4 regions of the Avibacterium endocarditidis genome follow, and region 2 is predicted to be linked to each of the others. Evidence: riboswitches for the same ligand, from Rfam matches in the RefSeq annotation. Region 2 holds a riboswitch; each other region holds the start of a gene.

Region 1 (7,563 bases), on a different contig from region 2:
TACGCGCAGGCGGACGTATTCCATTAATTATCGGACGTGGGCTAACCCATAAAGCGCGTCAATCCCTTGGCTTACCTGATAATGATGTATTCGCCAAACCACAAGCCGTTGCGGATAACCACAAAGGCTTTACCCTTGCCCAAAAAATGGTCGGCCGCGCTTGTGGTGTAGAGGGCATTCGCCCGGGGCAATATTGCGAACCAAGAATGACATCTGTCGGCTCGCAAGATACCACCGGCCCAATGACTCGTGATGAGCTAAAAGATCTCGCTTGTTTAGGTTTTTCATCGGATTTGGTGATGCAATCTTTCTGCCATACGGCTGCCTATCCAAAACCGGTGGACGTTGTTACTCACCACACCCTGCCAGATTTTATTATGAACCGTGGCGGTGTATCCCTGCGTCCAGGGGACGGCGTGATCCACTCTTGGCTCAACCGTATGTTATTGCCTGATACCGTAGGCACTGGCGGCGATTCGCACACACGCTTCCCGATTGGTATCTCTTTCCCTGCGGGGTCAGGTTTGGTGGCATTCGCTGCTGCCACTGGCGTAATGCCGTTGGATATGCCTGAAAGCGTGCTAGTGCGTTTCAAAGGGGAAATGCAACCGGGGATCACCTTGCGTGATTTAGTACACGCTATTCCTTATTATGCGATCCAACAAGGCTTACTCACCGTAGAAAAACAAGGCAAGAAAAATATTTTCTCAGGCCGCATTTTAGAAATTGAAGGGCTAGAACACCTTAAAGTGGAACAAGCCTTTGAGCTTTCCGATGCTTCTGCTGAACGCTCTGCGGCGGCTTGTACCATCAAATTAGATAAAGAACCGATCATTGAATATCTCAATTCTAATATCGTGTTGCTCAAATGGATGATTGCAGAAGGCTATGGCGATGCGCGCACCCTTGAACGCCGTATCAAAGCAATGGAAAAATGGTTAGAAAACCCAGAATTGCTCAGCGCTGATCCTGATGCAGAATATGCCGCGGTGGTTGAAATCGATCTCAACGAAATCAAAGAACCGATTTTATGCGCACCAAATGATCCTGATGACGCTCGACTGCTTTCTGAAGTGCAAGGGGATAAAATTGACGAAGTGTTTATCGGCTCTTGTATGACCAACATTGGACATTTCCGTGCTGCTGGAAAATTATTAGCCAAATTCAAAGACGTGATTCCAACCCGTCTATGGCTTGCACCACCAACAAAAATGGACGCCAGTCTATTAACAGAAGAAGGCTATTACAGCATTTACGGTAAAAGTGGTGCGCGTATTGAAATCCCAGGCTGTTCACTTTGTATGGGTAACCAAGCGCGCGTGGCAAACAACGCCACCGTGGTTTCTACCTCAACACGCAACTTTCCAAACCGTTTAGGACAAGGGGCGAATGTGTATTTGGCTTCCGCAGAACTCGCCGCCGTAGCAGCACTACTCGGCAAACTGCCAACGCCAGAAGAATACCAAGCCTATGTGGCGGATTTACAGCAGGACAAAGACGACACTTATCGCTATATGAATTTTGATCAACTTAATCAATATACACAAAAAGCCGATCAAGTGATCTTCCAAGCACCAGCTTAATCAACGCCTATCACAAAGTGCGGTGAAAAATTGAAAAAATTTCACCGCACTTTCTTTTTTCTCTGTTTATTAAAAATAAAAATGCAAGTTATTTTCTTTCCTAAATAAAAAGAAAAGTGCGGTAATTTTTTTCATTATTTTTATTAAATCTTTTCATCATTAATTAATGCCATTTAACCTTTTTATCATTGACAGCCCTAGCCTGCCCTTTCTATACTAAACGAGAATTAGTCGGGGTGCTTGATGGAATATCCAAACAAGCTGAGATAATACCCGTGAACCTGATTCAGTTAATGCTGACGTAGGAAACTAATTAGATCATATTCTTGCAAACGCCTTTATTTTGCGGAATTTTCTGCTTTACCTTTCTAATTTCTTTCTTGCTCGTCAATATCACTTTTTAATCATTTGTTAATAAGGAAATGACAATGCAATTTAAGACCTTTCTCTCATCATTTTTAGCCAAATCGCTTCTTCCTATTTGCGCTGCAGGCAGCCTATTTTTATTCAGCCACAATGCGCAAGCTGAAGGGCGATTAACGGTTTATTGCAGCGTGCAACATTCTGTCTGCGAAAAAATGGCGCAAGTTTTTGCCAAGAAATATAACGTGGACACCAAATTTGTGCGTAACAGCACGGGCGCAACCCTTGCCAAAATCAAAGCGGAGCAAGCTTTGCCTCAAGCGGATATTTGGTACGGCGGCACAATTGAGCCGCACTTTCAAGCCGCACAATTAGGCTTACTCGAGCCTTATCGTTCACCATTGCAAGCGGAAACTATGCCACAATTTAAAGCCTTGCTCGACAAACACGGCGATGTTACCTCCATTGGCTACATTATTGTGTTAGGCATTGGCGTAAACACCGAAAAATTCAAACAATTAGGCATTAAAGACTATCCAAAATGCTGGAAAGATTTAACCGATCCAAAATTTAAAGATCAAATTCAAATGCCTGATCCGCGCAATACTGGCACGGGCTATACCTTTATCGCAACGCTAGTACAGTTATTCGGTGAAGAAGAAGCCTTTCGTTATTTGAAAGCCTTAGATAAAAATATTTCTCAATATGCTAAAAGTGGTACAGAGAAATCCAATCTTTCCCGTGGTGATGCGGCGGTAACCATTGGTTTTATTAATGGTTATCACACCGAGAAAGAAAACGGTGCGCCTGTGGAAGCCATTTTACCTTGCGAAGGCGACAGCTATTCCCTTGGCGGCATCAGCATTTTGAAAGGGGCAAGAAATTTACAAAATGCAAAATTATTTATGGATTGGGCATTAACGCCTGAAGCGCAAGAAATTGCGTGGCGCGAAGAAAAAATGTATCAAATTCCAACCAATATTCACGCCAAAGCCTCACCAAATTCCACTGATCCAAAAACCTTAAAACTCATTGACTTTGATTTTGAACGCTTTGGTTCAGATGAAGAAGGTAAGCGCTTGATTAAGCGTTGGATTGAAGAAATTAAGCTTGACTAAGCTTTTCCATTGACAAAATATAAAGTGCGGTTAAAAATAACCGCTCTTTATGATTTTTTATTTTAGGAAAGCTGTTCGTAATGCGATACCAAATTATTTTCGCAATTTGTATTATTTTTTTACAATTCTTCATTTATATTTTTAACCGCACGCTATCTTGGCTTTATTTGCAAAATACCAGTCCTGTTTGTCGTAAAATTTTAACCCTTATTACTTATCTCGGCGCAAATAGTATTATTTTGCTCACTGTGTCGCGCATTTACCCAATGTTCCGCACCAGCGCGTTTATTTTGGCGTTTTTGCTCTTTGCCAGTTTTGTCAGTTTGGTGTGCGTAGCGATTTACTTTATTTTTAGAAAACAAAAATTTAAGCAAAAATTGCACCGCACTTTAGCTTGGCTTTATCCCCTTGGTTTAGCCAGTTTGATTGGCTTGAGTGTGTATAATGCTTACACGCCACAGGTAATTCATTATGAAATCACGCTAGATAAGCCTTTCAAGCCACTGCGCATTGGAATGGCGAGTGATTTTCACCTTGGGCGTTTATTTGGTGGGAAACAGTTAGATCAACTGGCTGAAATAATGAATGAACAAAAGGTGGATATTATTTTGCTGCCAGGCGATATTATGGATGATAATATTCGCGCTTATGTAGCAGAAAAAATGCAGCCACATCTTGCGAAACTGCGTGCGCCCCTTGGGGTTTATGCCACCTTAGGCAACCACGATTTCTTTGGTCAGCAACAAGCCATTGCGAAAGAAATTCGCAAGGCGGGCATTACGGTTCTGATGGATCAAGCGCTAGAAGTGGATAACCGTTTTGTGCTGATTGGACGCAATGATGATTTATTCAAAGCACGTCCAAAAACTAAACAAATTTTAGCCGCACTTGATAAAACCCGTGATAAAACAAAAAGGGATTTACCGATTTTTCTGTTAGATCATCGTCCAACAGAAATTATGGAACATTCCACCTTGCCGATTGATATTCAAGTTTCAGGCCACGCCCATAAAGGGCAAGTGTTTCCCGCAAATTTAATCACAAAAGTGTTATATCGTTTAGATTACGGTTATGAGAAAATTGGCAACGGGCATTTTTTCGTAACCTCAGGCTATGGATTTTGGGGGATTCCAATGCGATTAGGATCGCAATCGGAAGTGTTTATTATTGATGTGAAAGGGAACGAAAAGGAGTGATGATGAACTTTCTAAATAAAAATTTAAGCAAAATTTACACCGCACTTTGTTTAGGCTCGGCTACTCTACTTTCTAATGCCGTTCACGCAGAAGGCAAGCTAACAATATATTGCAGTGTGCAAAGCACAACTTGCGAGAAAATCACTCAAACTTTTAGTAAAAAATACAATGTGCAAACTCAATTTGTGCGTAACAGCACAGGGGCGACCTTATCCAAGTTAAAAGCGGAACAAAATAATCCGCAAGCAGACGCGTGGTATGGCGGCACAATTGAATTGCATTATCAGGCGGCAGATCTCGGCTTGCTTAGCCCTTATCGCTCACCAAAACAAGCGGAAACAATGCCACAATTTAAAGCCTTGTTGGATAAAAAAGGTGATCTCACCTCTATTTTGTATATGCTTGTGCTCGGCTTTGGCGTGAATACGGAAAAATTTGCTGAACTCGGTATTAAAGACTATCCAAAATGCTGGAAAGATTTGCTCGATCCACGCTTAAAAGGACAAATTCAAGTGCCAGATCCTCAGCTTTCAGGCACAACTTACACGGCCATTGTTACGCTCATTGAGCTTTTAGGGGAAGAAAAAGCCTTTGAATATTTAAAACAGCTTGATGCAAACGTGTCGCAATATATGAAAAGCAACCAAGTTACCAGCAACCTAGCGCGTGGCGAAAGCGCCGTGAGCGTAGGATTTGTGCATAGTTATGCAACGGAGAAAGAAAATGGTGCGCCCGTGGAAGCCATTTTGCCTTGTGAGGGCGATAGTTATTCTCTTGGCGGATTAAGCATTATTAAAGGCGCAAGAAATTTAGATAACGCGAAATTATTTGTGGATTGGGCACTTTCCAAAGAAGCACAAGAAATTCCGTGGCGTGAAGCGGGCGTGTATCAAATTCCAACGAATGTGAATGCGACCGCCTCACCGAAATCCGTTGATCCAAAAACCTTAAAACCGATTAATATTGACTTCGAGCGTTTTGGTTCAGCAGAAGAAGGGAAACGTTTGGTGAATAAATGGGTGCAAGAAATCAAACTGAAAAAAGAAAATTAATTTTTAGCCAAAAAACGACCCCACTTTTTAGGTGGGGTCTTTGCTTTTAGCCTTTCAAGTTTAGCCTTTCAAGCGTTCAAAGCCAGCTTTCAGATCCGCGATTAAATCTTCAACTTCTTCAAAACCAATATGCACACGAATTAATGTGCCAGTGAGCTTGCGTGCAATATTTGGACGAATTTTGGCAATTTCTTCAGGTTGGTTATACAGAATTAAAGATTCAAATCCCCCCCAAGAATACGCCATTGAGAAGAGTTCAAAATGATCCATAAAACGTTCTAATTGTTCTTGGGTTAATTTTTCGTTTAACTCAAAAGAAAATAACCCACTTGAACCAGTGAAATCCCGCTTAAAGTTTTCGTGTCCTGGGCAGCTTGGCAAAGCAGGGTGATACACGGCTTTGACTTCAGGCTGTTGAGCCAGCCATTGCGCCACTTTTATGCTATTTTCTTGATGTTGTTTAAGGCGAACCGCTAAGGTACGAATACCGCGCGCAGTCATATAAGCGGTATCCGCATCTACCATTTGCCCCATTAAATAAGAATGTTCGCGTAATTTATCCCAACAACGGGCGTTAGACACCGCCGTACCAATCATTGCATCGGAATGGCCGACTAAATATTTCGTGCCTGCTTGGATCGAAATATCAATACCGTGTTCCAATGCCTTGAACAACACGCCTGCTGCCCAAGTGTTATCAATCATAATCACCACGTCAGGATTCACCGCACGCACGGCTTTTACAATGGCAGGAATATCAGGCACTTCCATTGTGAGCGAGCTTGGTGATTCTAAAAACACTACTTTGGTATTGGGCTGCATTAAATTGGCGATTTCCGCGCCCATAAGCGGATCATAATAAGTGGTACTCACGCCCATTTTTTGCAAAATCACATTACAGAATACTTGAGTTGGCTCATAAGCCGCCCCTGTCATCAAAATATGATCCCCTGTGGCGACAAAAGAAAGAATCGCATTGGTTACTGCTGCTGCTCCACAAGGATAAAGATAACAACCTGCACCACCTTCTAATTCACACATTAAATCTTGCAAAGCAAAGTGAGTGAGTGTGCCGCGGCGGCCGTAATATAATGCGCCTTTGGTGAGATTTTTGCCTGCTTCTTTTTTATCTGCAAGGCAATCAAAAACTAGCGAAGAAGCTCGCTGAATCACTGGATTGACACTGCCTTGCGTCATTCTCTTTTTGCGTCCAGCGTGGACAAAAGTGGTGTTTGATGTGGTATTTGCTTTCATAAATTTTCCTTACTTTTATTAAACTTAGGTAAAAATAATCAATTTAATAGATAAAAACAGCTATTCAAGTGCGGTGCTTTTCTTTAGAATATTTGCCGATTTACGCTTATTGTTGTTTAAGCATATCTATCATCAATTTTTTATAGGAGATTTGTACTATGGTATTAGTAACTCGTCAAGCACCAGATTTTACTGCATCAGCAGTATTAGGCAACGGTGAAATCGTTGATAACTTTAACTTAAAAGAACACATCAAAGGTAAACCAGCTGTTATCTTCTTCTGGCCTTTAGATTTTACTTTCGTATGCCCATCTGAAATCATCGCATTCGATCACCGTTATCAAGAATTCAAAAATCGCGGTGTTGAAGTAGTTGGTGTGTCTATCGACTCTCAATTCACTCACAATGCGTGGCGTAAAACCTCTGTTGATGCCGGTGGTATCGGTGAAGTTCAATTCGCAATGGTAGCAGACGTTAAACACGACATCGCACAAGCTTACGGTATCGAACACCCAGAAGCAGGCGTTGCACTTCGCGCTTCATTCTTAATCGACAAAGATGGCGTTGTTCGTCACCAAGTTGTAAACGATCTTCCACTTGGTCGTAACATTGACGAAATGATCCGTATGGTAGATGCGTTACAATTCCACGAAGAGCACGGTGAAGTTTGCCCAGCTCAATGGGAAAAAGGTAAAGAAGGGATGAAAGATAGCCCAGAAGGCGTTGCAAAATACTTAAAACAAAACGCAGATAAACTTTAATTTTCTATTTCGTTTGATTTTATTTAGGAACGCAATAAGCCCTACAAATGTAGGGCTTATTTTTTGCATCAAAGACATAATAAAAAAGCTAAGTTTTATTAAACTTAGCTTTTCTTTGGATCAAATCATTAAAAAATCGATGATGCAAGAACAAGGATCACGCTAAGTGAAAGAACCACCATCATCATTGCATAGCCAAATGTACCCATAATTTACTCCTAAAAGTTGATAAAATT
Region 2 (7,563 bases):
CTGTAAGTAAGCCAAATAGCGCTGTAAATGTAAGTGATTTACGTAATACAGCAAATTCACTCACTGAAAACTTAACGCAAAAAGGATTTGGTTTAACTGACGATAATGGCGATGCCGTTACTCAAGAATTAGGTAAACAAATTCAGCTTAAGGGTACTGATGGTATCACTGTAACTGCAGATGCTGGTAACCATAAGTTAGAAATTGGCTTAGGTAATGAGATTACTGTAGGTAAAGATGGCCAACCAGGCTCCATCGGTGTAGCAGGCTCTGATGGTAAAGATGGCGTTTCAATCAAAGGTGAAGACGGCGGTTCAATTGTTGTTGGTGGCAAAGATGGAGTTCCAGGAAAAGATGGTGCTCCAGGTATTGCAATTAATGGCAAAGATGGTTCTATCGGTATTGCTGGTAAAGATGGCTCAAATGCTGGTGTAACCGTTGCACAAGGTGCAAAAGGCCTAGATGGTAACGACGGTAAAGACGGCGAAAGCAAAACTCGTATTGTTTACGAAAAACCAAATGGCGAAAAAGAAGAAGTTGCAACCTTGAATGATGGCTTAATCTTCCAAGGTAATGGTTCTGACACTGTTGCGAAAAAACTAAATGAAACCTTACAAATTAAAGGTGGTTTAAGTAATGACGCAACAGCAACAGATGCTAATACTCGTGTTGATGTGGAAGATGGAGCTTTAGTTGTGAAAATGGCTAAAGATCTGACAGACTTAGATTCTGCTAAATTCGGTAAGGATGGTGATAACACAGTCATTAATAAAGATGGCATTACTATTACTAATTCTGATCCAACTAAACCAGATGTAAGTTTAACTGAAAATGGTTTAAGCAATGGTGGTAATAAAATCACCAACGTTGCAGCAGGTGAAGATGATACTGATGCAGTTAATGTGAAACAGTTAAGAGAAGCCGCTGCGGCAGCGACAACAACAGTCGAGTCTTCTGATGGTACAATTGATGTAAGTCGTCCTCAGCCTCAACCAGAAGATGGTCATATTCACTATGACTTGAAAGTGAACTCTCAAAAAGTGGTTGAGAATGCACAATTACCAGTGGTTTATACCAACAAAGATGGTGATAAAGTGTATAAACAGGCAGATGGTTCATTTAATACTAAGCAAGATGGTAGTGGTACGAAAGTTGAAGCGGGTGATGTCATTGCATCAATGAATAGCGCAGATGGTTCAACTACTTCTCCGACTAAATTAGCGAATGTAGGTACATCTATTGGAGACATTAGTCCAACTGTAGATGGTAAGCCAGTTCCTGCTGATAAAGCGGACTTCTTAGATCAACTTGCAGAAGCAGGTAAAGATGGAAGTAAAGTGGCTAATAATGCAGTTAATGTAAGTGATCTACACAACACTGCAGATGCATTAGTTAATAAAGGCTTTAACATTGCTGCAGATAATGGTGGTGATGATAATGTTAAATTAGGGGAAACAGTTAAATTTACTGACCCTAATGGAAATATCATTACAACTGTAAAAGACAATGAGATCCAATTTGCCTTAAATAGCGAAGTATCTATTGGTGGTAAAGATGGTAAACCTGGCTCTATTGGTGTGAAAGGTGCTGATGGCAAAGATGCTGTAGCAATCAATGGTGCTGATGGAGGCTCAATTGTTGTTGGTGGCAAAGATGGTGTTCCAGGAAAAGATGGTGCTCCAGGTATTGCAATTAATGGCAAAGATGGTTCTATCGGTATTGCTGGTAAAGATGGTTCAAATGCCGGTGTAACCGTTGCACAAGGCGAAAAAGGACTGGCTGGTAATGATGGTAAAGATGGCGAGAGCAAAACTCGTATTGTTTACACTAAACCAGATGGTAATACTGAACAAGTAGCTACCTTAAATGATGGCATCAAATACCAAGGCGATGTTGGTAATGCTCAAATGACATTAAATAACACAACTCAAATTGTGGGTGGTGTAACTGATGCAGATGATCTTACTGATAACAACATCGGTGTTGTTGCAAAACAAGATGGTAAGAATGCTAAGTTAACAGTTAAACTTGCTAAGGATCTTAAAGGTCTAAATTCCGTCACTACGACAGATGCAGCAGGAAACTCTACAACTGTTCAAGGTAATGGTGTAACAATTAGTGGTCCAAATGCAGCTGGCAATAATAGTACAGTAAGTTTGACAACTAATGGCCTGAATAACGGCGGTAACCGTATTACTAATGTAGCAGATGGTAAAGATGATACTGATGCTGTGAATGTAAGACAGTTAAAAGGTGCTGTTGGTAACATTAACAATAACATCAATAAACTTAATAAAGACCTTCGTGCAGGTATTGCAGGAGCAACTGCGACAGCTGGTTTACCGCAGGTTTATATGCCTGGTAAATCAATGGTAGCAGCAGCAGCAGGTACTTATAAAGGACAAGGTGCTATTGCCGTAGGTTATTCAAGAGCAAGTGATAATGGTAAAGTTATCTTGAAATTAACAGGTAATGCAAATACTCGTGGAGACTTTGGTGGCTCTGTGGGTGTTGGCTATCAATGGTAGTTTCGTTACTTGACTAACTGTTAGAATAAAAATCCTTTCCCTTAGGGGGAAGGATTTTTTATATATTGATTAGCAGGTAATGGTAAAGATTGCTATGATTTGTAAGGTTGATAAAGACAAAAAGATTGATTTTTCACAAGAATTTTAGGCGACATTATTTTACTAAAGATAAAAAAATCCCACTTTGTTAAAGTGGGAGAGGAGTTTTTCTTATGTTTAAAATTAAGGAGTAAGTAAAAGTTTATAAGAATAATGAACAATAAAAAAGCCTTGGTTAACAGGGCTTTCTACATACTACAACAGTATATTATAAACCTTCAGATGCCCATTTTGCAGCAACACAACGGTTAGGAGCAGTCACTACTGTACCATCTTTCTTTTTATATGGAGTTGGCTCATATTCTTTAGTGCAACCAACACCATCATATTCACTAGGATCTACAGGTACAGGTTGACCAGCGGAAGCAAGCACTTGTGAAGATAAGAATGCTGCCATAGCGCCTAATACTAATTTAGATTTAAGTTTCATAATGAACTCCTTTGTTGTTATTTTAATTGTAAAAAGATGAGTCAATACTGTCTGACTCGTAATACAGAATACTCTTTTAAATAGTAAAGTCAATATTTATTCTTCTCCGACCAGTATGAGAAAAGATTAAGTGTATCAATGGGTTATAGTTATTTTATTGACTTTTATTTAGCATAAGATGGCAATATTTAAATAAATTTTAAATATTTCTTGTTATATTATAAAAATATAATTTTTTGGTCTGTAAACTTTGATTTTTATTTGAACTTCCGCTACACTGTTTTGCATTAGTCGGGGTGCTTGTTTAAGCTGAGATGATACCCGTGAACCTGATACAGCTAATACTGACGTAGGAAACTAATTATGCAAACGCTTCTTTTCTTATTAAATTCTCACCTCACTTCTTTTATTTTTAACGGCTTTTTTCCATTACGTTGATTGGTGAATGAACGATGAAAGCCATCGAAATTTCCGATCTTAAACTCAGTTTTGCTGAGCAACCTTTGTTTGAGCATTTTCATTTTAGCGTATCACAAGGGGAGTGGGTGGCGTTGCTTGGTGCATCAGGCGTGGGAAAATCAACCTTATTGCGTGCCATTGCAGGGTTAGAAAATCAGGCGATTGTGCAAGGGCGCATTCAGTGTTCAGGCAAAATTGCTTGGCTTGCACAGCAGGATAGTTTGTATCCTTGGCTGTCTATTTTAGATAATGTTCAGCTTTATCAGCATCTTACTCATAGCAAAACGAAAAAAACGGAAGAAAAAGCCCGCACTTTATTAAGTGCGGTGAAAATGGAACAACATTTGCATAAGCCTTGTTATCAGCTTTCTGGCGGACAGCGGCAGCGCGTGGCGTTGGCTCGAACGCTAATGCAAGATGCAGAGATTATTTTAATGGACGAACCTTTTTCCGCGTTAGATGCCGTAACCCGCTTGCAATTACAGCAGCTTTCACATCATTTATTAGCAGATAAAACTGTGTTGCTTATCACCCACGATCCACAAGAAGCCTTATTGCTAGCGGATAAAATCTATATTTTGCACCAACAACCCGTTCAGCTTTCACCGCCCATTTGCCCGCAAGGCAAAGCGCCAAGAGATTTTTCGCAAGAGAAATTATGGCAATTACAGCAATATTTATTTAAGCAGTTAATGGGGGAACATTAATGTTGTCGTGGCAAAGCCTATTTCGAGCATTGATAATGACCTTATTTTTCGCCTTGTGCTGGCAAGGGGCGATTTCAATTTTTGCGATCCCACATTATTTATTGCCTGAACCTGTTGCCGTGCTAAATGAAGTGTCTTCACAATGGGCTTTATTATTTATGCACGCCAAAATTACTTTATGGGAAATTTTATTAGGGCTGGTGCTTGGATTTTTATTTGGTTTGCTTTCAGCCTTATTGCTGGCTTCTTCACGAACACTTTCAGCCTTTTTATTGCCCATTTTAATTGCCTCGCAGGCGATCCCTGTTTTTGCTATTGCGCCATTATTGGTGCTTTGGTTTGGCTATGGCATTGCATCAAAAATTGCGATGACTATTTTGATTATTTATTTCCCAGTTACCGCCGCTTGTTATGACGGCTTGCGTAACACCCCAAAGCAATGGTTAGAGCTGGCTAAAACAATGGGAATTTTATCAAGGCAATTATTATTTAAGGTTCGCTTACCTGCCGCTTTGCCTGCGTTAGCCTCGGGCTTGCGCATTGCGGTTTCCGTTGCCCCTATTGGAGCGATTGTGGGGGAATGGGTAGGATCATCACAAGGGCTTGGTTATTTAATGTTGCAAGCCAATGCACGAATTCAAATTAGCTTAATGTTCGCGGCGTTGTTTATTTTGGTGGTTATCGCACTCTTGCTGTATTTCGTGATAGATAAATTGCTTCACCGCATTATTCCTTGGGTCTGTCATTTACGTTAGGAGAAAAAATGAAAAAACAATGGTATTTATGCAGTTTAATTTTCGCTTTAGGTATGAGCATTAGCGTGCAAGCCAAAGAAAAATTAACCTTATTGCTGGATTGGTTTGTTAATCCCGATCACGCCGCCATTATTGTGGCACAGCAAAAAGGCTTTTTTGCGGAAAATGGGTTGCAGGTTGAGATTATCGAGCCCGCTGATCCTTCAATGCCCCCTAAATTAGTGGCAGCAGGGCAGGCAGATTTAGCAGTGGATTATCAGCCACAGCTGCAAATGCAAGTGGCAGAAGGGCTGCCGCTGGTGCGTGTTGGCACCTTAATTTCAACGCCGTTAAATAGCCTTGTGGTGCTAAAAGATAGCGGTATTGAACAGATTGCCGATTTAAAAGGGAAAAAGATCGGTTATTCCGTGAGTGGTTTTGAAGATGCGTTACTTGGTGCAATGTTGAAATCTACCCACCTTTCTTTAAATGATGTGGAATTAGTGAACGTGAATTGGTCGCTTTCTCCCGCATTATTTAGCGGACAAGTCGATGCGGTTATTGGTGCATTTCGTAATTTTAAGCTAAATCAGATGGAGATAGAAAAGAAACCGGGCAAGGCGTTTTATCCAGAAGAACAGGGCGTGCCAATGTATGATGAATTGATTGTTGTGGCTAATAAAAATCAGCTTCCTGCGAAAAAAATTCGTGCATTTTTGACTGCACTTGAACAAGCCAGCGTTTATATTTTAAACCACCCACAACAAAGTTGGCAGGCGTTTGTGAGCTATAGACCGCAAGATTTAGACAACGAACTCAATCGCTTGGCTTGGCGTGATACCTTGCCACGTTTAAGTTTACGCCCAAGCGCCTTAGATAACGCACGTTATGAGAAAATGGCACAATTTATGCAGCAACAAGGCCTGATTAAGCAGGTTCCTAAATTGTCTGATTATGCCATTCAAGTGGAATAAGAAATAGGCTAGGTAAAAAGTGCGGTGAAAAATACCGCACTTTTTTATGCACAAATCTCAGGAATTTGAGCTAGCTGTTCTAGTTGATAATCCGCTAATGCCCAACGCGGATCGGTGCGTTCAACGGGAGCTGGGATAACAGCGCAGCGCATTGACGCGGCTTTCACTGCGGTCATTCCTAGCACGGAATCTTCAATGCCTAAACAGGCTTGGGGTTCAACACCTAATTGATGGGCTGCGTGTAAATAAACCTGCGGGTGCGGTTTGTTGTAATCTAATTCTGTGGCTGATGAGAGATACTGGAAATAAGATGCAATGCCGCAGCGTTCAGTGATTTGTTCTAATAAATAGCGTGGCGAAGCGGAAGCAACCGCCAGCTTACAACCAAGTGCGGTGAGTTTTTCAAGGGTTTCTGGCACATTTGGCATTAAGGGCTTATTTTCCAAAATCATTGAAATGGCACAGTCATTCATTCGTTTTACCATTTCTTCAACAGGAACAGGCGTTTTTTGATAGCGTTGATAAACGGTTTTGACAATACCAAGAGCTGGCATTCCCGTGAGTTCTTGCATTTCTTGCAAGCTAACAGGAATACCAATTTGCCCAAATACTTCCACGCCAGCTTGTTTCCAAAAAGGTTCGGAATCAATCAGAACGCCGTCCATATCGAAGATAACTGCTTGAAATTTCATAGATTCCCCTTGAGTATTTTTTCAATGATCGCTTTGGTGAGCGCCACATAATGAGCAGAAAAACGATGACTAAAATTTAACAAATAATAAAGCTGATAAAGCGGTTTGCGTTGCGCATAGCCTTCATCAATCGGCAAAGTGCGGTGGTAATTTTGATAGAATGTTTCAGGAAACGGCTGGAATAATTCACTAAATGCCAGATCGCATTCGTGATCGCCCCAGTAACACGCGGGATCGTAAGTAAAAGGTTGGCCATTTGCCACTGCACAGTTTTCAATCCAAAGATTGCCGTGCAACAAGGCAGGTTTTGGCTGATGTTTGGCTAGCCCTTTGGCGACAACGGCGACCAATTCATCAATATCAGTAAAAGCTAAACCTTTCTCTTTGCAGATCTGTAATTGCCAGCCAATGCGTTGTTCGCTGAAAAATTTTGCCCAATTATCTGACCAACCATTTGGCTGATAAACTGGCCCAAGCCAAGTGTCAAAATCGAGCCCGTAATGCTCGGCATTGCCCCATTGGTGCAAGTTGGCTAATTGCGAGCCAAATTGTGCCATTGATTGCGCGTTCGGTTCTCTGAAAGGAAGGGCTTCGAGCAGTAAAAAACTGTGGTTTTGTGAACAGCCTACGCCGTAAACTTGCGGTACTTGAATTGTCCCTGTTTTGGCTAGTAATTCCAGCTGATCGGCTTCGGCACGAAACATAGAGCGGTAGGATTTTTCATTAATTTTCACAAAAACGGGCTGGATTCCATCATCAATAATCCAAGCTTCGTGCATTTCGCCAGTATGCACTTTACGTTTTTGCTTGATAAAATAATACGCACCAAGATGTTCGGCTAAAACTTGAGAAATTGATTTCCACATAAGTCCCCCCATATTCAACTTGCGCCACGCCTTGATCATAAAGGAAATGGGCAAAATAATCTGTGATGAACTTC
Region 3 (7,563 bases), on a different contig from region 2:
TGCAACACCGTCTGCACCGGCTTGTAAAAGGGCTGGAACGTGTTCGGTTCTAATTCCGCCAATGGCGACCAAAGGCTTATTGATGCCTTGCTGGCGCAAGGTGGAAATAAAGTGAATGCCCACAACAGGGGACGGATCTTCTTTAGAAAATGTGGTAAAAATTGGCCCACAGCCATAGTAATTCACGCCGAGAAAGGCGTTATGGCGTTGAGCTTGTTGCAAGGTATTGACGGATAAGCCAATTAACATTTTGCCTTCAATTTGTTGGGCTAATTGTTCTACAGGCGTATCTTTTTGCCCAACGTGAATGCCGTCTGCGTGCAACTTTTTTGCGAGTTGAACATCATTATTCATAATAAAAGGCACATTATATTGTTGGCATAAATCTTGGCATTGGCGGGCAAGTTGTTCAATTTTTTGCGGATCTTGCAAAGAAAATTGCCCTTTCTCACGAAACTGATAACAGGTTATCCCCGCTTTTAGCGCTTGTTCTAAACGTGTTAATAAGGTTTGTTGTGGGTTATTGGCATAGTCGGGCAGATGACGGCAATCTTGTGTACCCGCCACTAAATAACAGCGTAAAATTGATTTATCCATTTTTTTGCTCCTGTGAATACGCCCAGTGATTGGTTGGGCCGTGTCCGTGTCCGATATTTAAAGGGTGCGTGATGGCGCTGGTAATAAAGGCTTTGGCAGTTTTGCAGGCTTGCTCCAACGGTTGCCCTTTGGCAAGTTCAGCGGTTAAGCAAGCGGAAAAAGTGCAGCCTGTGCCGTGGGTATGCGGCGTGTTAAAACGTGGGCTTTCCAAGACAAAAGATTCTGTCGGCGTGAAAATAAAATCTTGGCATAGCGCACTTCCGCTGTTTTGCTGATGGCCACCTTTTATAATTACGGTTTTTGCACCCATCTGTTGTAAACGTTCAGCAATTTGCGTAATACTGTGTCGATCTTCAGCTTTTAATCCTGTTAAGGCTTGTGCTTCAGGCAGATTTGGCGTTAGCACATCGGCTAAAGGCAATAGTTGCTCACGCATTGCTTGAATTGCCGATTGTTCCAATAAACTTGCGCCCCCTTTGGCGATCATCACCGGATCGATAACCACATTCGCAAATGGGTGCTTACGCAAAAAAGCGGCCACGGTTTGGATAATTTCAGCCGTGCCGAGCATACCAATTTTTACCGCATTGGGCGTGAAATCTTCTACAATTGCCTTGAGTTGCGCTTTAATGGTGCTAAGGGGGATTAAATGAATATCCGTTACGCCTAAGGTGTTTTGTGCAGTAACAGCGGTGATCACGCTCATTCCAAATACATTACGCATTTGAAAGGTTTTCAGATCGGCTTGAATACCCGCACCACCGCCACTATCTGATCCAGCAATGGTCAGGGCTTGTGCAATATGAGTCATTGTTGCTCCTTAGTTTTCAATGTGAACCTGTGCGAATTGCGCCACTTGTTGATCATTGAGTTCACCAAGTTGATCTAAAAGTGCGGTGTAAAATTGCCCATATTTTGTGCTTCCTAAGTCTTTCGCAGCCAGTTGCCCTGCCACCGCATAGGCTGTACTGGCTTGTACTACCGCATTAAAAGGTTGGCTTGGGGCGACCGCTAAAAAAGCCCCTAACACCGCGCCAAGCAAACAACCTGAGCCTGTGATTTTAGGAAACATTGGCGTGCCGTTATCAATGGTCGCCACTTGCACGCCATCGCTGATATAATCTACCGCACCGCTCACTGCCACAACACATTGATGACGTTGCGCGGCCAGTTTGGCAATTTGTGCCACATCGCCTTCACCTTGCCCTGCGTCCACACCTTTCGCCGCCCAATTCACCCCTGCTAACTGGGCAATTTCCCCGGCATTGCCACGAATAGCGGTGAATTTTACTTTACTCAGTAATTCAGCCACCACGTCCTTACGGTATTGCGTTGCCCCCACGCCCACAGGATCAAGCACCACAGGAATACCTGCTTTATTCGCAGCTTTACCAGCCGCCAACATAGCTTTCACTTTGAAAGGATCGAGCGTGCCAATGTTAATCACCAAGGCAGCGCTAAATTGAGCAAGATCCGCCATTTCTTCTTCGGCATCTGCCATAATTGGTGATGCGCCTAAGGCTAACAGCCCATTCGCTACATAGTTTGCCACCACAATGTTGGTGATGTTGTGGATTAAAGGATTGGTTTGGCGAATTTTCGTGATTAAATTAAAGTCCATTTTTTTCTCCTATGAATAAAAATCAAGCGTAAAAAAAGCCCAGTCCCATTGCCTTTATAATAAAAAATCATCTATAAAATCAATGTGATAGGGAATGATGTTGTGGAGTGACGATTTGAAAATAGAAAAGGGAAGAATAAAGTGCGGTTAAAAATATTGCGATTTTGCATAATAAGTTTCCTACGTCAGTGCTAACTGGATCAGGTTCAACGGGTATCATCTCAGCTACACAAAGCAGCACCCCGACTATTTAATAGCTTCACTCTACAAAGAAATAGGCAGAAACACAATCTCACCATTCAGAATTTCCGCATTTTGCGCAAAGTATTTTTTCGTTTTGCGAGCAAGATCGCAAAAATTGTTTAACAAGATTGCGAAAGAGCGGTGCTTTTTTCATCATATTTTTATTTTTAATTGTAGGCGTAGGGTGGGCTTTAGCCCACCATTTTTATCAGGGTTGGCAATGGCCAAGGTTATTCAATCCCAAATGGTGGGCTAAAGCCCACCCTACGTTTCTACGTTTCTTATGAGAGGGGCAGAAATAATGCCAAATTATCGGAGAGATTTTACAAAAGGCGCGTGTTATTTTTTTACATTGACATTGCAAGATCGTACAAAATGTTACCTTACTCAGCATATAGAAAAATTACGGCAAGCCTATCAAGAAACAATGAGAAAGTATCCCTTTGAAACCATCGCAATCTGTGTGTTACCTGATCATCTGCATTTCATAATGCAATTACCACAGGATGATGATAATTATTCTAAGCGTATTGCTTTTTTTAAAACGATATTTACGAAATTATTACCAAAGGCGTATCGCAATGAGAACCAAAGTCGCATAAAAAAGCGAGAAGCCGGAATATGGCAAAGACGATTTTGGGAGCATCGTATCCGTGATGAACTAGATTTGAACAATCATTTAGACTATATCTATTTCAATCCCGTTAAACACGGTTATGTTAATGCCCCCAAAGATTGGCCGTTTTCCTCATTTCGAAGAGATGTTGAAAGAGGATTTTTTCCATTGAATTGGGGTAGTTAATAAAAGGTGTAATCGGAGTGGCATAGAGCGTAGGGTGGGCTTTAGCCCACCGTTTTTTATGAATTGGGGACAAGGTTATTCAATCCAAAATGGTGGGCTAAAGCCCACCCTACGAGGTGTTGTTATGATGGTATTATGCGAGCAAGATCGCAAAAATTGTTTAACAAGATTGCGAAAGTGCGGTGCTTTTTTCATCATATTTTTATTTGTAATGGTAAGTTGTCATTTTATGTAAGAATGAAATTTTCGCTTAAATTAGATGTGATTTTATGGCTGGTGATTGGCGCAGGCTTGAGTTTGCTTTATGTGTCGAAAGCCTTATTGCTTAGTGTTGAGTTAATGCTTTGCACTGTGGGAATTGGGATCTTAGCTGTTTTGACAGCCTATCTTTTCGACTACTATAAAATCGCAAAAGGGCTGGTTTACGGCGTGATTTTTGTATTGAGCTTGGGCTATTTTCATCATCAAGCTCAGCAAATTTTGACCCAAGCGGAGCAGAGCGCCAGTTTAAACAAGATTAGCATTCCAATTAAGATCGAGAAAATCTTACATCAGCAAGATTATCAAACGGTGATTGCCACTGGGAAATTGGCGGAAAATTTGCCTAGCCAGCGAATATATTTGCAATGGCAAAACTCAGAGAAAAATTTGGAAAATCAGGCAGCAGAGCAAATTAAAGTAGGGCAAATTTGGCAAGCAGAATTATTGCTCAAACCCTTATCAAGCCGTTTAAATCAAGGGGGCTTTGATCGGCAAAAATGGTATTTCTCACAAGGTATCACTGCCTATGGCAGAGTAAAAAGTGCGGTGCAAATTTCGCAAGATTTAGCGTGGCGAGACCGATTATTGCAGGCCAGTTTTCAGCAGACCCAAGACTTACCAATGCAAGGTTTATTGTTGGCGCTGGGCTTTGGCGAACGGGCGTGGCTTAATGCAGAACACTGGCAAATTTATCAGAAAACCAATACGGCACATTTAATTGCCATTTCTGGATTGCATATTGGTTTGGCGATGTTGTTTGGCTTTGCTATTGCCAGAGCGGCACAGTTTTTCTTGCCCACGCATCGAATCGGGGCAATTTTGCCATTATTGTGCGGTGCTTTTATTGCTTTAATTTATGCCCAGTTGGCTGGGTTTTCTCTTCCCACCTTAAGGGCATTACTTGCTTTGGGATTGGTATGTCTGATCCGAGTGTTACGCTGTTATTATACGCCTTGGCAATATTTCCAATGTGTGGTGACATTGCTCATTTTATGGGATCCGCTGATGTTACTTTCCGTTAGTTTTTGGCTTTCCGCAGGGGCGGTGGCAAGCCTGATTTTGTGGTATCAACTTGTGCCGTTGGATTTAATCCAATGGCAAATTTATCCCATTAAAAATCAGTGGGTGAAAAAAATCCTGCGCTGGATTTTCTCCTTGTTTCATCTACAACTCGGTTTGTTGTGTTTATTTACCCCGATTCAGCTTTATTTTTTTCACGGAATGTCTTTATCGGGAATGATGGCGAACCTGTTAGCCGTGCCAGTGTTTAGTTTATGTCTTGTGCCAATGGTGCTGTTTGCAGTGTTGAGCCAAGGGGCGTTTAATTCGTGGCAAGGGGCGAATTATTTAGCAGAAAAAATCACGGCGTTGCTCAGTCAATGGCAAGGGAATTGGATGGATTTGTCAGAAAATCAATCGCAATGGATCGTCATTTTGTTGCTCATTTTGGGGTTGGGGTATGTGCTTTATTTGCAAAAATTGCCGCAAAAAGTAGCGAAAAAACCGATCTTAGCAGGAAACAAGAAAATTTTATTCAATGCAGAAAAATTGCCCAGTCCGTTATTTTTACAAAAAATGAAACCTATTTTTGCTGGGTTACTTGGAATAATGCTGATGAATTTGGCGTGGCAAGAGATAAATGTGCCTAAATGGCGATTGGAAACCTTAGATATAGGGCAGGGCTTGGCAACATTATTGGTGAAAAATCAGCGTGGCATTTTATATGATACGGGCGCAGCGTGGCGTGGGGGAAGTATGGCTGCGCTAGAAATTTTGCCTTATTTGCAACGGCAGGGCATTGTGCTGGATTACCTTATTTTAAGCCACGACGACAATGATCACGCAGGCGGAGCTGAAGCGGTGTTGCGGGCTTATCCCAATGCAATGCTTATTACGTCATCGGAAAAAATCGAGCGAAAAACGCACCGCACTTTTTGTCTTCAGGGGCAACAATGGCAATGGCAAGGATTACGCATTACCGCGCTTTCCCCACAAAAGATCCGTAAGCGTGCAGAAAATCCAGATTCTTGCGTGTTGTTGATTGATGATGGGCAGTATAAAGTGCTTTTAACTGGTGATGCTGATAGCCAAACAGAACGGCAATTTGCTGATTTAGCAGGAAAAATAGAGATATTGCAAGTAGGGCATCACGGTAGTAAAACCTCTAGCAGTGAATATTTGCTTAAAACAACACAACCTAAGATCGCCTTGATTTCTAGTGGTCGTGGTAATCCGTGGCATTTTCCCCATTCCGTGGTATTAGAGCGCCTAAAAGCACAACAAAGTGCGGTGTATAATACGGCAGATTTTGGGCAGATCAGCCTGTTATTTTTCCCCGAACAGATAAAAATTTATACCGCAAGATCGGAATTTTCCCCTTGGTATAGGGGATTAAGTATCGGGGATTAATTGGCTTGTTGGCAAAATAAAGGTAAAATGGCGCAGTTTTTTAACTGAAATGAAGAAATTATGCAAGATAAAGACTTAACCACGTTGCAAACGTTCAAACGCTTATGGCCGATTATCGCCCCTTTCAAAATGGGGTTGATTGCCGCCGCCGTTACATTGGTTTTCAATGCATTGGCGGACGCAGCATTAATTCAAATGCTTAAACCGTTGCTTGATGACGGTTTTGGTAAAGCGGACGTGAGCTTTTTACGCATAATGGCTGTGGTGGTGGTGCTGTTGATTATTGTGCGTGGCGTAACAAGTTTTGTTTCAACTTATTGTTTAGGCTGGGTTTCGGGCAAAGTGGTGATGACCATTCGCCGCCGTTTATTCAAGCATTTAATGTATATGCCTGTGCCGTTTTTTGATCAAAACTCCGCAGGCAAATTGCTTTCGCGCATTACTTACGATAGCGAACAGGTCGCCAATTCTTCATCAGGATCCTTGGTGACCATTGTGCGTGAAGGGGCGTATATTATCTCTTTACTTGGCGTGATGATTTATACCAGTTGGCAGCTTTCTTTGGTGCTTTTTGTGATTGGGCCGATTATTGCGGTGCTGATTCGTATGGTATCGAAAAAATTCCGTGAGTTAGGTAAAAATATGCAAAACTCAATGGGGGAGCTGACGTCTTCCGCAGAACAAATGCTGAAAGGACATCGCGTGGTGCTGTCTTTCGGTGGACAAAAAATTGAAGAAGAACGCTTTAATAAAGTGAGTAATGATATGCGCCGCAAGGGAATGAAAGTGATGGTGGCAGATGCCATTTCTGATCCTGTGGTGCAAATTATTGCCTCTTTCGCCCTGTCGGCGGTGTTGTATTTGGCAACCGTGCCAGAAATTATGAGCCAAAACCTAACGGCAGGCTCTTTCACGGTGGTGTTTTCTTCAATGTTGGCGATGATGCGACCGTTGAAATCGCTCACCAATGTGAACGCACAATTTCAACGCGGAATGGCAGCCTGTCAAACCCTGTTTTCTATTTTAGATATGGAAACGGAAAAGGATAACGGCACGTATGAAGTGGAAAAAGCCAAAGGAAATATTTCTTTCAAAGACGTTACGTTTAGCTATTCAGGCAAAGATCACCCTGCGTTAAATCATATTTCTTTTGACATTCCGCAAGGCAAAACGGTGGCATTGGTGGGGCGTTCTGGCTCAGGAAAATCGACTATTGCCAATTTGGTTACGCGTTTTTATGAGATTGAACAAGGGGAAATCACCCTTGATGGCGTGAATATTCAAGATTACACGCTGAATAATCTGCGTGAAAACTGTGCGGTGGTATCACAGCAAGTGCATTTATTTAATGACACCATTGCCAATAATATTGCCTATGCTGCGGCGGATAAATACAGCCGTGAAGATATTATCAAAGCGGCTAAAGCGGCGCACGCAATGGAATTTATTGAAAAATTAGAAGATGGCTTAGACACCGTGATTGGCGAAAACGGTGCAAGTTTATCAGGCGGACAACGTCAGCGCTTGGCGATTGCTCGTGCTTTGTTGCGTAACTCCCCTGTATTGATTTTAGATGAAGCGACCTCTGCATTGGATACAGAATCTGAACGTGCAATTCAAGCGGCGCTTG
Region 4 (7,563 bases), on a different contig from region 2:
ATTTATTTCTTAAAAGAAAACTTCCCTGAATACCGCTGGACACACCGTGAAATTGGTGAATACGCTGGCTGCGAAACAGAAACCGCTATTCGTATTAGTCGGGATTTGCGTAAAAAAGGGTTGTTATAAGGTATAAAAAACGGCAGCTTTCGCTGCCATTGATTTTTCTATTCTAGTTTACTATTACATCACTTCTTTAAACAAAGAGGGTTCTTCTTTTAACCCGCGATTTTCTTCCGTTTCTGGCTCAAGATCGAGTTTTGCCATAAGCAGTTGATCGCCGTCTTCCTCAGGGTTTTCAGTAACGAGCAATTTATCGCCGTAGAAAATGGAATTTGCCCCTGCCATAAAGCACATTGCTTGCATTTCTTCCGACATTCCTTGACGACCTGCGGATAAACGCACATAGCTTTTTGGCATTACAATGCGAGCCACGGCGATGGTGCGAACAAATTCTGTCCAATCTAATTCTGCCGCTTCTGCCAATGGCGTGCCTTCCACTTTCACTAATTGGTTGATTGGCACAGATTCAGGTTGTGGATCAAGATTCGCAAGGCTGGCGATAAAGGCCGCGCGCTCTTTGCGAGTTTCGTCCATTCCAACAATCCCGCCACAGCAGACTTTTAAGCCAGCTTTACGCACTTTGCCAAGGGTATTAATGCGATCATCAAATTGGCGTGTGCCGATGATTTTTTCGTAATGTTCTGGCGCAGTGTCGATATTATGGTTGTAATAATCTAGCCCAGCTTCTTTCAGATCTTCAGCCATTCCGTCTTGCAATAAGCCAAATGTGCCGCAGGTTTCTAAGCCAAGCGCTTTCACCGCTTTGATAATGGTGGTGATTTTTTCAATATCTTTTGGCTTTGGCCCACGCCACGCCGCCCCCATACAAAAACGGCTTGCGCCACGAGATTTTGCCACTTTCGCCTTTTCCACAATTTCATCAACATCAATCAGTTGCTGATTTTGCACGCCCGTTTGATAACGCGCCGATTGCGGACAATAACCACAATCCTCTGGGCAGCCACCAGTTTTAATCGACATTAAGGTGGAAAGCTGAATCGCGCGCGGATTGAAATTCTCACGATGAACCTGTGCAGCACGGAACACAAGATCTAAAAAAGGCGTTTCAAATAAAGCTTCCACTTTACACACTGACCAGTATTCCAACGTTGGGTGCGGTGTTAAAGAGGGAATTTGAATGTTTGTGGTTGTCATAAATTATCCTTGTTGTAAAAAGTGCGGTCTATTTTAGACTTAAATTTTTAATTCGGGTAATGGTTTATCACTAATCCTACCATTTTCAACCACCAAAAGGCGATCAATTTTTCCTGTTAATTCATCAGGTTGATGCGTCACAATAAGCAAAGTCAAGTTTTTCTGCTGGCATAACTTATCCAATAAATGCAACATTTCTTGGCGTAAATGAGGATCAAGGGCGGAAAAGGGTTCATCAAGCAATAAAATAGGTTTATCGCGCAACAGACAACGCGCCAAGGCGACACGTTGTTTTTGTCCGCCTGAAAGGGCATTAGGCAAGCGATTTAAAAACTCCCCTAATCCCACCGCACTTGCCACTTTCGCCACCTTAGCTTTTTCTAACTCGCTAAGATTTAGACTTGGTTTTAGCCCTAAAGCAATATTCTGCGCTACCGTCAAATGAGTGAACAAATTATTCTCTTGGAACAGCATTGAAACAGGGCGTTGATGAGGGGCGCTAAAGGTGTGATTTTGCCCGTTGAGCCAAATTTCCCCTTTGTCCGCCAATTCAAATCCTGCAATGAGGTTGAGCAAGGTGCTTTTTCCTGCCCCACTCGCCCCTACAATGGCCGCCCGTTGTCCTGCGGGGATATGCAGCTTAAAGTGCATTGGTTGATTGGGGTAATGAAAATAAGTATCCAGTTTAATCATCGTGTTGCCTAAATCATAAAACGAAAGAATGTGGTAAACATACCAAAATGCAAAGATAAAGTGCGGTGCAATTTTTTCAAATTTTATCTTTGCCCTGCCTTTGCGAACGCTCAATCAGCACGAATAATGCGCCACATAACAATAATAAAATCAAGGCGGTAACGCTCGCTTCTTGCATACGATATGAGCCTAATTGCTGATAAAGCAAATACGGCAGAGAGATAAAATCTTGATTGCCGAATAAAGCAATAGCGGTGAAATCTCCCAAAGATAAAGCACAAGCCAAGGCGAAAGCATATCGCATTGGGGTGTTGATAGCTTGCCATTCCACCCATTTCCAGCGTTGCCAACCTTGCACGCCGAGAGATTGGCAAAGGCGATCATATTGCATATTTTGATACATTGGCACAGAAAGCGTGCGGATCACAAAAGGCATCGCCAAAATGCCATTACAAAATGCCACAATCAGCAATAAATGCCACGGCTGAAAATCCATTGCTTGCAAGCGAATAAACAACCCTAGCGCCACCACCAAGGTGGGGATCGCAAGCACGATCATTCCCATATTGCTAATTAAATTGGCGCAATAGCGGTGATGTTGCCAAGCTAAACGGCGAGCCAAAAAGAGCAATGCCATTGAAAATAAAATCGCAAATAGCGCAGAACATAAGGCGATACTTAAAGAATAGCCTAAGGCGCGCCATAACTGGGGATTGGCCGCCACTTTTTGCCACGCTTGCCAATCTAACCCTGCCACCACCATATAAAGCAGTGGGGAAAAGAGAAAAATCAGCACGCTGCTGACACAAAAAACTTGCCAAATTTGCACCGCACTTGTTTGTTTTTCTCGCCAAAAATGACGCAAATTAAGCTGGCTCGGATCTTTGCTGTTAAACAAACTGCTAAGCGCAAGCAGTAGTACGCAAAACCCGCATTGCAATAACGCGAGCATCGCGGCTTTCGGCAAATCAAACTCAAACAAAATGGCTTGATAAATTGCCACTTCTAAGGTGGTGTAAGCCGGACCGCCGCCAAGGGTTAGCACAATGGCAAAACTGGTGAAGCACAGCATAAAAATTAAAGTAAACGCTGGCAAAAACTGTTGGCGTAAGTAAGGTAATTCGATCAAACGGATAAATTGCCAACCACGGATATTTAATTGTGAACTGAGCTGCCGTTGCTGATTGGGAATACTTGAGAGCGCTTGCAAAAATAAACGGCTGGCAAGAGGGATATTAAAAAATAAGTGCGCAATTAAAATGCCACTCAAGCCGTAAATATTAGGTTTCCAATCAATCTCAAGGGTGGAAAGTAAGCTTGCCAACCAGCCTGAATGTCCGTAAATCCCGAGCAAACCTAGCACCGCCACCAAGGCAGGCAACACGAAAGTGAGAGAAAATAATTTTAAAATCAGTGATTTGCCACGGAAATCTTGGTAAAAAAATGCGCGCGCAAAAAACAGCCCAACCAGTACAGATAAAAACGCCGATAAAAAGGCTTGCCCAAAACTAAATGCGATAACGTGACGCACATAGCTATCTTGCCAAAGTGTCGTCCATTGATGATCATTGCCAACATTTAACACCGCACTTAAGGCAAACAGATAAAATGCGCCTAACAGCAAAATCACGCCAATTCCCCCAGCCATTGACGACAAGGGGAATTTTTGCAAGTTACGGCGAATTATTGTGTTAAGCTGGCTTGCCAAGTGTTCGTCCATTGTTTTAATTGCTCTGCATTGACGCCACTACCCAAGGTGGTTTTGCTCTGCTGCGCTTGTTTTAAGGCATCAAAGTGCGGTTCAATTTTTTCATCAATTACGGCAAACATCACATTTTTTTGTGAAATTTGGCTTTGTGCCTGCGGTGAAATCAAAAATTGCATAAAGGCATCTGCACAAGCATTTGGGTGATTTGCCATTCGTGCCGCGGTTTCAATTTGTAATACTTGCCCTTCCGCAAAATCAGTGGCGGCGTAATTGGCATCTTTATCATTTAATAAGTGATAAAGCGGTGATGTGTTATAGCTAAACACTAAATCCGCTTCGCCTTTTAAAAATGCGCCATAGGTTTCCGACCAGCCTTTGCCTACAGTAACGGTGTGGCTAGCGAGTTTTTTCCACGCTGCCGCCACATCATCACCATAAACTTCATTCATTAAGATCACTAAACCACGCCCCACACCACTGGTGCGCGGATCTTGGTAAATGACGCGAAGTTGTTGGTTATCCACTAATTCTTTTAGGCTTTTTGGTGGATTTGGTAATTTTTCTTTATGATAAACAAAGGCATAAGCACCAAAATCATAAGGTAAGAACACCTTGTCTTGCCACTTCACTGGCAAGGAAAGTTGTTCCGTTGGTACGCTATTTTCGGCAAATAATTGTGTTTTTCTTGCTTCCTCAAGCATTGTTTGATCTAAGCCTAGCACAATATCTGCTTTGCTCTTTTTTCCTTCAAGACGAATGCGATTAAACATCACGCCTGTGCTATCAAAAGGCACATAATTTACCTGACATTGCGGGTGAGCTTGCTCAAACAAGGCTTTCACTTTCGGGCCTGCGCCCCAATCTGCGCTAAAGCTATCATAAGTGTAAACTTGCACATTTTGCGGGCTTTGTGCCGCCATAAGGTGGGTACTAAAAAGTGCGGTAAGAAAAGTAAGAGAAAAAGATTTTTTGAATTGCATAGTGTTTCCTTCCATAAAAAACGACCAGCAATATTGACGCAAACAGCAAAGAAATTAGTTTCCTACGTCAGTATTAACTGTATCAGGTTCACGGGTATGATCTCAGCTATCAAGCACCCCGACTAATCTGAGCCTTTAGCTCGGCTTTCAGTGTAGTAATTTTCCGTTGCCAATGCAATCTATGTGTTTAAAAATTCTCAAAATTTCTTTATAGTTAGCAATAAGTTAATCATTCATAAGGATAGGCTATGGCATTTTCTGTTCCCCACCTTGAGGATACCTTGCAAGCACTGGCAGCGAGTTTAATTCAACACTTCCCCGAACAGTATAATGAAGAAATTTACACACAAATTGCTGTGCAGAAAAATGATCCCACGAGCCCGATTGGCAAGTTGGCGCAAGGCATTGCAATGTCTGATTTTGTGGCAGAAACCTTAAAAAAACAACCGCACTTTTTGCACCGATGTTGGCAGCAGATCCCCACTTTAGAAAATAAGGACTATTATCGCCAAGCCTTGCAAGATTTGCTTGAAAGCATCAATGATGATGCCCAACTGTATCGCCAACTGCGTCTGTTTCGCCACCGTGAAATGGCAAAACTGAGCCTGTGTCAAAGCCTAAATCTCGCCACCGTAGAAGCGGTTTTTGTTCGCCTTTCTCAACTGGCAGAAGCCATTATTATCGCTACTCGCGATTGGCTTTATCAGCGCACTTGTGCAGAAATGGGAACGCCAATGGACGCGCACGGTGACCCACAACAACTTTATATTTTAGGAATGGGAAAATTAGGCGGATTTGAACTCAATTTTTCGTCTGATATTGATCTCATTTTCACCTACCCTGCCAATGGGGAAACCCAAGGGGCAAGGCGTTCCATTGAAAATAGCGTGTTTTTCACTCGCCTTGGGCAGCGCCTTATCAACGCCCTTGATCAATATACGCCCGATGGTTTTGTGTATCGCACGGATATGCGTCTACGCCCTTTTGGGGAAGCCGGTGCATTGGCGCTAAGCTTTACCGCGATGGAGCAATATTACCAAGAACAAGGGCGCGATTGGGAACGCTATGCGATGATCAAAGGGCGAATTTTGGGGGCTGATCCGCAAGATCCGAATGTGAAAAACTTGCAAAATTTGCTCCGCCCTTTTGTTTATCGCCGTTATATTGACTTCAGTGTGATTCAAGCGTTACGCGAAATGAAAGGTAAAATTGAGCGAGAAGTGCGCCGCCGCGGTTTAGTGGATAACATTAAACTTAGCGCAGGGGGGATTCGTGAAATTGAATTTATCGTGCAAGTTTTCCAGCTGATTCGTGGTGGTCGTGAAATCAAATTGCAGCAGCATTCTCTGCTTAATCTCTTACCAGAATTAGAAAAATTAGGCCTGCTTAGCCCAAATGAAAAACAAGATTTGCAACAAGCCTATGTGTTTTTACGCCGTGTGGAAAACGTGCTGCAAGCCATTGATGATAAGCAAACGCAACTTTTGCCAGAAAAAGAACTGGATCGCCAACGCCTGATTTTTGCGGTACAACATTACCTTCAATGGAACAATGAAAAACAACCAATCATTGTGGAAAACCATCTCACCAGCTGGGCAGATTTTTATGCGTTATTGCAATCTCACCAACACAAAGTGCGGTCGGTTTTTTCCCAATTAATTGGCGAAGAAAATGATAAGTCCACGCCAGAAAATAGCCAATGGGACGATTTTTTAGAAACGGATCTCAATGATGAAGACATTCAACAGATGTTGCAACAAAATGGCATAAAACTGGAAGAAAATGCACCGCTCTTACAACGCCTTGCTCAGTTCCGCATCGAGCTAGCGCGCCGTCCTATCGGCACAAGGGGGCGTGGTGTATTGGCGCAATTAATGCCAATGTTGCTGACACAAATTTTCCAGCATCAGGCCTATGAAACCTTGCTGCCACGAATGTTGGATATTGTGGACAAAATTCTCACGCGCACCACCTATTTGGAATTATTAGTAGAAAATCCACAGGTGCTAAATCAGCTCATTGAGCTGTGTTCGCAGTCGCAACTGATTGCGCAACAAGTGGCGCGCTACCCGATTTTGCTTGATGAATTGCTAGATCGCAACGCGTTGCTTAATCCTACCCATTTTAGCGAATATCGCAGCGAATTAAAGCAATATCTGCTCCGTTTACCGCAAGATGATGAAGAACAATTTATTGATGCCCTACGTCAATTTAAGCAAAGCACCTTGTTGCGCGTAGCGGCTGCCGACATTTTGGGAGCGTTGCCTGTAATGAAAGTGAGTGATCATCTCACCTATTTAGCGGAAGCCATTATTAATGCGGTGGTGAATTTAGCGTGGCAACAGGTTTCCGCACGTTTTGGCGTGCCAGAGTTTCTCGCTCCGAATGAAAAAGGCTTTTTGGTTGTTGGCTATGGTAAATTGGGCGGGCTTGAGTTGGGCTATAAATCTGATTTGGATTTGGTGTTCTTGTTTGACGGCAGCCAAACCGGGCAAACCCAAGGCGGCAGAAAAGTGATTGATAGCAATCAGTTTTATCTCAAGCTTGCTCAAAAAGTCATCAGCATTTTTAGTATGAATACGAATGCGGGCATTCTTTACGAAGTGGATATTCGCCTACGCCCTTCAGGTGATGCGGGATTGCTTGGCTGTTCATTGAGTGCTTTTGAAAATTATCAGCTGAATGAAGCTTGGACCTGGGAAAAACAAGCCTTGGTGCGCAGCCGTGCGGTTTATGGCGAGCCTGCCTTGCGCCAACGCTTTGAGCAAATTCGCCACAAGGTGCTGACTGCACCACGGGATCTTGAGCAACTCAAGGAAGATGTGAAAGCAATGCGCGAGAAAATGTATCAACATCTCGCCAATAGCAATCCTGATGAATTTAACATTAAAACCGATAAAGGCGGCATTACAGATATTGAATTTATCGCCCAATATTTAGTGCTGACTTATGCGCCGAAATACC

What was found. Region 2 has a riboswitch for thiamine pyrophosphate ahead of ACNAV8_RS07335 (ABC transporter ATP-binding protein). Riboswitches for the same ligand answer to the same signal wherever they lie in the genome.
Region 1: another riboswitch for thiamine pyrophosphate. It lies ahead of ACNAV8_RS01700 (ABC transporter substrate-binding protein); the one in region 2 lies ahead of ACNAV8_RS07335 (ABC transporter ATP-binding protein).
Region 3: another riboswitch for thiamine pyrophosphate. It lies ahead of thiM (hydroxyethylthiazole kinase); the one in region 2 lies ahead of ACNAV8_RS07335 (ABC transporter ATP-binding protein).
Region 4: another riboswitch for thiamine pyrophosphate. It lies ahead of thiB (thiamine ABC transporter substrate binding subunit); the one in region 2 lies ahead of ACNAV8_RS07335 (ABC transporter ATP-binding protein).

What each region holds. Positions count from the first base shown of each region.
Region 1 covers NZ_CBCSDH010000002.1:130,089-137,651, forward strand. The annotation lists gene acnB (bifunctional aconitate hydratase 2/2-methylisocitrate dehydratase) at 1-1,583, shown strand, start outside; TPP riboswitch at 1,806-1,908, shown strand; gene ACNAV8_RS01700 (ABC transporter substrate-binding protein) at 2,012-3,064, shown strand; gene ACNAV8_RS01705 (metallophosphoesterase) at 3,145-4,260, shown strand; gene ACNAV8_RS01710 (ABC transporter substrate-binding protein) at 4,263-5,312, shown strand; gene metC (cystathionine beta-lyase) at 5,373-6,566, opposite strand; gene ACNAV8_RS01720 (peroxiredoxin C) at 6,725-7,327, shown strand.
Region 2 covers NZ_CBCSDH010000010.1:77,733-85,295, forward strand. The annotation lists gene ACNAV8_RS07325 (YadA-like family protein) at 1-2,528, shown strand, start outside; gene ACNAV8_RS07330 (hypothetical protein) at 2,836-3,057, opposite strand; TPP riboswitch at 3,340-3,430, shown strand; gene ACNAV8_RS07335 (ABC transporter ATP-binding protein) at 3,510-4,223, shown strand; gene ACNAV8_RS07340 (ABC transporter permease) at 4,223-4,978, shown strand; gene ACNAV8_RS07345 (ABC transporter substrate-binding protein) at 4,987-5,931, shown strand; gene hxpB (hexitol phosphatase HxpB) at 5,976-6,623, opposite strand; gene ACNAV8_RS07355 (fructosamine kinase family protein) at 6,620-7,489, opposite strand.
Region 3 covers NZ_CBCSDH010000002.1:161,001-168,563, reverse strand. The annotation lists gene thiE (thiamine phosphate synthase) at 1-597, opposite strand, end outside; gene thiD (bifunctional hydroxymethylpyrimidine kinase/phosphomethylpyrimidine kinase) at 590-1,408, opposite strand; gene thiM (hydroxyethylthiazole kinase) at 1,418-2,218, opposite strand; TPP riboswitch at 2,379-2,473, opposite strand; gene ACNAV8_RS01840 (REP-associated tyrosine transposase) at 2,763-3,263, shown strand; gene ACNAV8_RS01835 (DNA internalization-related competence protein ComEC/Rec2) at 3,501-5,933, shown strand; gene msbA (lipid A ABC transporter ATP-binding protein/permease MsbA) at 5,994-7,563, shown strand, end outside.
Region 4 covers NZ_CBCSDH010000014.1:5,877-13,439, reverse strand. The annotation lists gene ACNAV8_RS08695 (Crp/Fnr family transcriptional regulator) at 1-129, shown strand, start outside; gene bioB (biotin synthase BioB) at 184-1,218, opposite strand; gene thiQ (thiamine ABC transporter ATP-binding protein) at 1,258-1,911, opposite strand; gene thiP (thiamine/thiamine pyrophosphate ABC transporter permease ThiP) at 1,988-3,559, opposite strand; gene thiB (thiamine ABC transporter substrate binding subunit) at 3,595-4,599, opposite strand; TPP riboswitch at 4,642-4,730, opposite strand; gene glnE (bifunctional [glutamate--ammonia ligase]-adenylyl-L-tyrosine phosphorylase/[glutamate--ammonia-ligase] adenylyltransferase) at 4,848-7,563, shown strand, end outside.